One region of the Arhodomonas sp. AD133 genome, then DNA from elsewhere that is predicted to be linked to it. Evidence: predicted binding sites of a transcription regulator. Region 1 holds the regulator's gene; each other region holds the start of a gene.
The links. The regulator sigma-54, encoded in region 1, starts transcription at its own class of promoters, with help from an activator protein. The targets are predictions, from matches to a motif close to TGGCANGNTNCNTGCTT.
Positions count from the first base shown of each region.

Region 2: flgB (flagellar basal body rod protein FlgB) is a predicted target of sigma-54. The motif match lies at 1,241-1,257, and genes of this name have one in related genera.
Region 3: flhB (flagellar biosynthesis protein FlhB) is a predicted target of sigma-54. The motif match lies at 823-839, and genes of this name have one in related genera.
Region 4: ACPEES_RS19080 (urease accessory protein UreD) is a predicted target of sigma-54. The motif match lies at 1,384-1,400, and genes of this name have one in related genera.

Region 1 covers NZ_JBNAZM010000034.1:2,968-5,141, reverse strand. The annotation lists gene ACPEES_RS16400 (RNA polymerase factor sigma-54) at 258-1,733, shown strand; gene hpf (ribosome hibernation-promoting factor, HPF/YfiA family) at 1,751-2,077, shown strand.
Region 2 covers NZ_JBNAZM010000027.1:15,351-17,524, reverse strand. The annotation lists gene ACPEES_RS14580 (flagellar hook assembly protein FlgD) at 1-350, opposite strand, end outside; gene flgC (flagellar basal body rod protein FlgC) at 372-797, opposite strand; gene flgB (flagellar basal body rod protein FlgB) at 800-1,201, opposite strand; gene ACPEES_RS14565 (CheR family methyltransferase) at 1,357-2,174, opposite strand, start outside.
Region 3 covers NZ_JBNAZM010000027.1:50,135-52,308, reverse strand. The annotation lists gene flhB (flagellar biosynthesis protein FlhB) at 1-784, opposite strand, end outside; gene fliR (flagellar biosynthetic protein FliR) at 969-1,745, opposite strand; gene ACPEES_RS14745 (DUF3501 family protein) at 1,995-2,174, opposite strand, start outside.
Region 4 covers NZ_JBNAZM010000047.1:15,114-17,287, reverse strand. The annotation lists gene ACPEES_RS19090 (urease subunit beta) at 1-100, opposite strand, end outside; gene ACPEES_RS19085 (urease subunit gamma) at 151-453, opposite strand; gene ACPEES_RS19080 (urease accessory protein UreD) at 453-1,286, opposite strand; gene ACPEES_RS19075 (monovalent cation:proton antiporter-2 (CPA2) family protein) at 1,607-2,174, shown strand, end outside.

The DNA.
Region 1 (2,174 bases):
CCGAGCGCGGCGCGCCGGGGCGGACATTCGTTCAGCGCTTGGATGGGCCGCAGTGTGAATGCGGATACAACAAGCTTACGCAGCCCCGAATCGCTCGTATCGGGGATCAGGGGCGCGGGGAGTGAAGTTTGGTTGGTCCCAAATGAACAACGGGCAACGCGGCCTGGGCGGATGTCCGACCCAACCCGAAGGGCCGGCGCGGCGTGTCCGCGACACGTCGACGGGCCCTCGCCCGTGGGGAATCCGACGGAACTGACATGAAACAATCTCTCCAGCTCCGGCTCGGCCAGCAACTGACCATGACACCGCAGCTCCAGCAGGCGATTCGCCTGCTCCAGCTGCCCACTCTGGAGTTGCGTGCCGAGATCCAGCAGGCGCTCGATTCCAACCTCATGCTCGAGACCGCCGACGAGCATGACACGTCCACGACGGAAGAGGCGCTGAACGACAGCTACACCGACGAGGATGCCGCTCACGAATCCTCCGAACCCGCCGAGACCACCGGCGATGACGGCAGTGAGCGCCTCAACGACGAGCTCCCCGTGGACAGCGGCTGGGACGACATCTATGACGGCACCACCACCTGGAGCCGCGGCGACCCCGAGCGCGAGGACAACGATCCGATTGCCCGACAGGCGGACGGCGCCGAGACCCTGCGCAACTATCTCACCTGGCAGGCGCAACTGGCCGGCCTGAGCAGCCGCGATCTGGCCATCGCCGAGACCGTTATCGACGCCGTGCGCGACGACGGGTACCTGGACAGCACCGTGGACGACCTGCTCGCCGCCATGCCGGCGGACTGGGAAGTCGCCCCCGAGGAGCTGACGACAGTGCTTACCCGCGTACAGCATTTCGACCCGGTGGGTGTTGCCGCCCGGGACCCGGGGGAATGTCTGCTGCTGCAACTCGCGCAGCTACCGGCGGACACACCGTGGCTCGAAGAGGCACGCACCCTCATCGACCGCTATCTCGACCTGCTCGTCGGCCGGCAGTATGCGCAACTCAAGCGCCGCATGCGTATCAACGGCGAGGCGTTGCAGGCGATCATCAACCTCATTCAGACGCTCGACCCGCATCCGGGCCTGCGTTACGGTCCCCAGAACACGGAGTACGTGATCCCGGACGTGTTCGTGCGCCGACTCGACGGACGCTGGCACGTGGAGATCAACCCGGACGCCTTTCCACGCATTCGCGTCAATCCCGAGTACGCCGCGCTCGTGCGCCGTGCCGACCGCAGCCGCGAGAACAGCATGATGCGCGAGCACCTCCAGGAAGCGCGCTGGCTGATCAAGAGTCTGCATTCGCGCAACGACACGCTCCTGCGGGTCGCCCGATTCATCGTCGACCATCAGCACGGTTTTCTGGAACGCGGCGACGAGGCGATGCAGCCCCTTGTCCTGCGCGAGGTCGCGGAGGCCGTGGAGATGCACGAGTCGACCATCTCGCGCATCACCAACCAGAAATACATGCACACGCCGCGCGGGACGTTCGAATTCAAGTATTTCTTCTCTTCCCATGTGCAGACCGCCGACGGCGGTGAATGCTCGGCGACTGCCATCCGCGCGCGCATCCGACGCCTCATCGCCGCGGAGGACGCCACACGGCCTCTCAGTGACAGCCGCATCGCCAGCATCCTCCGCGAAGAAGGCATCAACGTCGCCCGCCGAACGGTGGCGAAATACCGCGAGGCCATGTCCATCGCCTCGTCCACGGAGCGAAAGAGGCTCGCCTGAGAGCCTAAGGAGGTAGCATGCAGATCGACATCACCGGACATCATGTCGAGGTCACCAATTCGCTGCGCGACTACGTCAATGACAAGTTCGACAAACTCGAGCGCCACTTCGACAACGTCGTTGACGCGCACGTGATCCTGACCGTGGAGAAGCTGACCCAGAAGGCTGAGGCGACGATCGTGGTCAGCGGCGCGCGGCTGTTCGCCGACGCGACCGACGAAGACATGTACGCGGCGATCGACGCGCTGACGGATAAGCTCGACCGCCAGGTGGTCAAACACAAGGAAAAGCGCAGCGATCATCGTCGTACCGAAGGTCCGGTGAGTCAGGCGCTCGAGGAATGAGCTGACGCGGCGCGGACAGGAAGCCCGCGCCGGCGAATAACCGACGACACGCGGGCAAGCGCCCCGGCGCACGGATGCTCCCGCTGCCCCAGCGTGT
Region 2 (2,174 bases), on a different contig from region 1:
GATCCTTCCAGCGAGCCTTGTTCCGGCAGATGACCGGTATTGCTCTCCACGGTCACCTTGCGACCCACCAGGCTTGCGGCTTCCAGCGCCTGGTTGCCGGTCATCGACGACTGGAACTCCTGGAACGACTGCGACAGCTCCTGGATACCCGAGGCCGAGGAGAACTGCGCCATCTGCGCCATGAACTCGCCGTTCTCCATGGGTTTCATCGGATCCTGGTTCTGAAGCTGCGTGGTCATCAGCTCGAGGAAATCGGACTGGCCGAGCTGGGTGCGGTCCTTCTCGCTCTGTGTCGCGTTACGGTTCTCGCTACCGCCGGTGCCCGTCGCGCCGGTAATATTCACCATCATTGCCTCCTGCGCCCTGGGGCCCTAGCGCCCGATCCGCAGCGTCTGCAGCATCAGATCGCGCGATGTCGACATCACCTCGACGCTGTTCTGGTAAGAACGCGAGGCCGAGATCATGTTCACCATCTCCTCGACGGGATTGACGTTGGAGCGGTAGACATAGCCGTTCTCGTCGGCGAGCGGACTGTTCGGCTGATGCAGCGCCTGCACCGGCGCGTCGGTCTCCACGACGCCTCGCACCCCCACCTCCACGCCGTTCGAGGTCTCCGCCTGGCCGGCCTGTGCCTGCTGCAGCTTCGCCGCGAACACCGGATGCCTGGCGCGATAGGCTTCCTCGGGACTGCTGGCGGTCGTCTCCGCGTTCGCCAGATTGCTGGCGGTCAGATTGAGACGAAGCGACTGGGCGCTCATGGCCGAGCCCGCCACGTCGAATACGTTATACAGCGCCATGATCACTCTCCCTTGAGCGCACCGATGATGCCTTGAATGCGGGATCCGAGAAGGTTGACGGCAGCCTGGTACTGGACGGACGTCTCGGCAAAACGCGTCTGCTCGCGGTGCACCTCGACCGTATTGCCGTCGAGCGACGGGTTGGCGGGCACACGATACTGAACGCGTTGCTCACCACCACCACGACCATCACCGGCGGCGGGGATGTGCCGCGCATTGGTGGTCGCCAGGGACGCGCGGTCGCTGCCGGCGCCAGCGAGTGCCGCCCGGAAGTCGATGTCCCGCGCCTTGTATTCGGGCGTATCGGCGTTGGCGATGTTCTCGCCGATGAGCTGAACCCGCTGCGACTGCAGCTTCAACGCCGCCGCCGGCACACCGAAGACCTTGTCCAGTGACACGCTCATATCCGGTCACCTCATAACTGAACGATGCCGGTAGCTGCTTTGCAATCAGCGTGCCAACGATCTGGCGATCAACATCTCAGCGAGGGACCGGACCGCAGCAGGAAGGAAGGAGCGGCCGGGGGTGCCGCCCGTCGCCGGGCGGTGCCAGCACACAATCAGCCCGAGCGCTTGCGGTAGACCACACCCGGGCGGCAGCGCACCATCTCGAACTCGGTCAGCTCCCGGGGCAGGGACTCCGAGGCACCGACCATGAGATAACCACCCGGTTCCATGGCCTGACCCATGCGCCGGAGGATGTCGGCACGGCAATCGAGCGAGAAGTAGATCAGCACGTTGCGGCAGAGGATGAGGTCGAACCGCCCCAGCAACGCGAAACTCTCCAACAGGTTGTGCTGGCGAAAGCTCGCCCGCCGCGCCACCTCGGGACGGACGCGCCACGTTTCACGATCGACGGCGTCGAAAAACCGACGCTGCTGCTCATCGTTCAACCCTCTGCGGATCTCGCTGGCGCCGTACTCCGCGGCCGTCGCACGGGCGACCATCTGGGGGGATATGTCCGTCCCGACAATGCGGGCGTCAAGATTTCGTCCCTGGGCACGATACGCCTCGAGTGTCATGGCCACGGAGTAAGCTTCCTGGCCGGACGAGCAGGCCGCGGACCAGATCCGGACCTGGCGTTTGCCCTGGTGTTCGAACTCCGGGAAGAGTTGGTCGGAGAGAATCCTGAAGGGGTAGATGTCACGAAACCACTGCGTCTCGTTGGTCGTCATCGCATCGATGACTTCCGCACGCAGCCGTTGCCCGCCGGCGGATTGCAGCCGGCGCACGAGATCCCCCAGATCCGCCATGCCATGATGGCGCATCAGTGGACTCAAGCGGCTGGCGACGAGGTACTGCTTGTTGTCGCCCAGCACGATTCCGCAGCTCTCTTCGAGAAAGCGGCGGAAGACCTCGTAGTCCGCAACGTCGATTC
Region 3 (2,174 bases), on a different contig from region 1:
CCGCCTCCATCATCCGGCCCTGGGCGAGCTCCTGCTGAAGCTGACGGATGCGGCCTTTCACCTCCGGCTTGCCTTCGGTGTCCTTGAGCTCGTCCTTCACCTCCTGGCGGGTCATGCGCAGCTTCTTCGTGTGGTCCCAGAGCTGGTAGGGAATATCCACTGCGGCGATGACGATCAGCGAGACGGCGAGCACCAGGAAGGTCCCGAAAAAGAGGTCCGCCGCGCGCGCCGCACCCGACTGCAGCGGCAGCCCGGTGAGCGCCACGAAGTCGTCCAGCTGCAGCCTCACCATGAGCGCGCCCACGACACCGACCACCACGATCTTGGCGAGCGCCTTGGCGAGCTCCATCAGCCCACTCACCCCGAAGAGCCGTTTCAGTCCCTTGAGCGGATTGAGCTTTTCCGGCTTGGGGGCGAGAGCCTTGGCGCTGAACGACCAGCCACCGAGCGCCACCGGCGCGACCACGTTGACCAGCCACATGGATCCTGCGAATGGGATGACCACGAGCAGCCCCTGTACGATCGCCTCCTGAAACATTCTCACCGGCGCCGCAGGGTCGAAGGCTGCCTCACGCTCCAGCGCCAGCGTCCCGCGCAGCAACTCGCCCAGCCCCTTGGCCATGTAACTCCCGAGCGTGAGCAACCCCACCGCCGCGGCGATCATGACCAAAGTCGTCGTCAACTCCCGCGACCGCGGAACCTGCCCCTTGTCCCGCGCTTCCCGCAGGCGTTTCTGGGTCGGTTCTTCGGTTTTCTCCTGCCCGTTCTCGTTTTCTTCGGCCATCGAAGAAGTCCTGATGTGTCAACGAGGCACTGGGAGCGCAGCAGATTTCGTGCCAGGCGCGGAGCTAGCAGCAAGTTCAAAGTTGAAAGCCAAAAGCGTCCGCGAGCAGAGCACGGCAGCTTCCTCCCGGCACGGCTGCGCCCGCTTCCCGCTTGATACTTTCAGCTTTGCACTTGCTTCTTGCTCAACCGCCGAGTATTTGGCGCATCACGTCGAACGCTTGGCGCCAGAGGGCGGACATACGCTCCGGCAGCGAGGGAACGACCAGGGTGAGCAGGATCACGTACCCGGTGAGCATGGTAATCGGGAAGCCCACGGAGAAGATGTTCATCTGCGGGGCGACGCGGGTCATGACGCCAATGATCATATTCACCATCAGCAAAAACGCCAGCGCCGGTAGCGCGAGCACGACGGCGCCCGCGAACATCGTGCTCGCGAACGCCACCACGGTCCGGTAGTCGGCGGCTTCCAGACCGCCGGCGGTGAGCGGCAGCAACCGGAAACTCTCGGCGAGAAGCTGGATGAGCACCAGGTGGCCGCCGAACGCCAGGAAGAGCAGCGTCATCACCACGAGCAGGAACTGCGAGAGCACCGGCACGGGAACACCGGTCTGCGGATCCACCATGGTCGCGAAACCCAGCCCCATGGTCAGCGAGATGCTCTCACCGGCGATCACCACCGCCTGGAATGCCATGGCCAGCACCAGCCCCATGGCCACACCGATGATCACCTGCTGCGCGGCAAGAACCACGGCTGCCGGCGACAGCGGATCGAGCGCCGGCACGCTCTCGACCGCCGGCATCACCGCCACCGTGAGCGCCACGCTGAAGAGCACGCGAATCCGGGTGGGTATCGCCGTGTTGGCGAACACCGGGGCGGCGAGGAGCATGGCGCCGACACGCACGAAGGGCCAGAGGAATTGCCCCAGCCAGGTGGCGAGTTGTGCGGCGTCGATGATCATGGCCCCGGAACCCGGCGCATCTGCTCGTCGTGGGCGGGAGGGTAGCAGGTTTCGTGCCGTGGGCGTTCGTACGTGGCGAGTTCAAAATGACAGGCAAAAAGTGGTGGCCAGCGGGAACGGCGCGGCGGGCGCCGGCCAGCCACTCGAAACGCTAGTCGCTGGAATTTTCACGAACGTGCGGCTTCGCCGCGCCGATCACCATGCCGGTCTCCGATGCGCCTGCGCGCCCGTAGCCCGGCCTACGTCCGTTCATTCGAAATCGCCGGTGAGCGCGGCACGCACTTCATCGGGCATGCGGGCCATGTGGGCGTACTGGGGGTGGTCGATCGCGACGACCACCTCGGTGTCCGGGTCGTTGAAGCGCTCGATCTGCAGCTGCGTGAACGGAAAGTGCAGGAAATGCACCGTCGACGCCTTGCCGTCGGCAGT
Region 4 (2,174 bases), on a different contig from region 1:
CGGGGCGGTCGCCACTGTTGGCGACCTCCACGGTGCGCGTCTCGCGGCCGGCGTTGAGCTCGATCTCGCCGGTTGCGGGGAAAATTTCGCCTGGCTTCATGCAATGGCTCCATGTGTCCTGGATGCGATGACGTGCGAGCCGTTCCATCGCTACGGAATCGGGTCGTGGACAGTGACCAGCTTGGTGCCGTCCGGGAATGTCGCCTCTACCTGCACCTCTCGGAGCATCTCGGGGACGCCGTCCATCACCTGCTCCCGCGTGAGCAACTGCGTGCCGAGGGTCATCATCTCGGCGACGGTTCGCCCGTCACGGGCGCCCTCGACGATGGCATCGGCGATATACGCCATCGCTTCGGGGTAATTCAGGCGCACGCCGCGCTTTAGCCGTCGCTCGGCAACCATGGCTGCCGTTGCGAGCAGCAGCTTGTCCTTCTCTCGTGGAGTGAGCTCCATCAAGTCCTCCAGATACGTGGCTCACAGGCAGGCAGATCCAGCAGCCGCGGTCGCAGCGTCCGCCACACCGGCCGCAGCGTGGCGAAAGCACGTTCGGCGCCGTGGCCGAGCCAGCGGAGCACCAATAGATCGTCCAGGCGGGTCACGCCGGCATTGGCGGCGTCACCGAGTTGCTCGCGGACCGCGCTCACATCACTGTCACCGGCACCGGAGGCGACCATCACCGCCACCGTGTCGGCGCCACCGAGCCCCCAGGGGGCGTTGACCAGCTCGCTACCGCCGGCATAGCGGCTTCGCTCGTGGAGCACGGGGTGCGCGTCCCGAGAGACACTCAGGCGAGCGTCGAAACAGCCCGTGTGGAACGCCGCGGCAGCGGCGGGACGGCCCAGACACAGCACGTCCCAGCCGATGAAGCGCGCCCCCTTCTCCAACACCACATCGAGCGTGCTCGACACGTCGGCGCCATCGAAGACGATCTGCTCCTGCGGCAGCCACTCGAGCGCGCCACCCTCGGCGACGCGCAGCGACTGGTGTTGTCGGGCGCACGGTCCGGCGCTGCGATAGAACTTGCTCGCGCCCGGCGTGGTGATCAGTGCGTGCGCCCCATCACTCACGGCAACCTCGGTCTCGAGGCAATCACCGCCGACGACGCCCCCGGGGGGATGGAGAATGTAGCTGTGGCACACCGACGCCTCGGGATGGAAAGCGCGCTGCACGCGCAGCGGCCCGTAGTGGGCACGGTGAACCGGTACCGTGCGTTCGCCGCGACGCGCAAAGCGCAGGGACAACCCAGCCCGCCAGCCGATGTCCGCATCACCGGCAACCGCACTCACCTTGCGAGGCCGGCTGCCGCCAACGACCCGATGACGCGGCAGGTATACGACGCCATGACAACACTCCTTCGACGACGACATCCGCTTCTCAACGCAATAGCAAACGTTGTGCCAGCCTGCTGAGCGAGACGTCGTCGCCGGGAGCCGGAGGAGTGCACCGACGGGAGGCCCCAGAATGGTCCAAAACGCACCACTTCCGTGCAGTCGCGAATGCCTGTCGCGATCCCACTGGGAGGTTAGAATCGAAGACCGGGTGCGGGGCCAAAGGCAAGAGGCCGCTTCGCGACGCACAACGCCAACGTTCAAAGAGGAGGCGACGTTTGCCGATCTTCGAGGACATTCTCATCCTCCTGGCCAGCTCGGTCATCGTGGTGGCGGTGTTCCGCCGCATGAGCATGCCGCCCATTCTCGGCTATCTCGCGGTAGGCATCGTCCTGGGCCCATCGGTGACCGGCCTGATCGGCGATGGCGAGAACGTGAGAGTGCTCGCCGAGTTCGGGGTCGTGTTCCTGCTGTTCACCATCGGCCTAGAGTTCTCCCTGCCCCAGCTCAAAGCCATGCGCTGGACGGTATTCGGGCTCGGTGGGGCACAGGTGCTGGTCTCCCTGGCGATACTCGCCACGGCTGCTTGGCTGCTGGACGTCTCCCCCGGCGGCTCGGTGGTGCTCGGCGGCGCGCTCGCCCTCTCGTCGACAGCAATCGTGATCAAGCAGCTCACCGAGCAACTCGAGATCCACACCCGGCACGGTCGCCGGGCGGTGGGCGTATTGCTGTTTCAGGACCTGGCCGTGGTGCCGCTGCTGATTCTGATCCCGCTGCTCGGGGAGACCACGGGCAACGGCATTGCCCTGGCCCTGGCCTTGGCCATGGCGAAAGGCATCGCCGTAT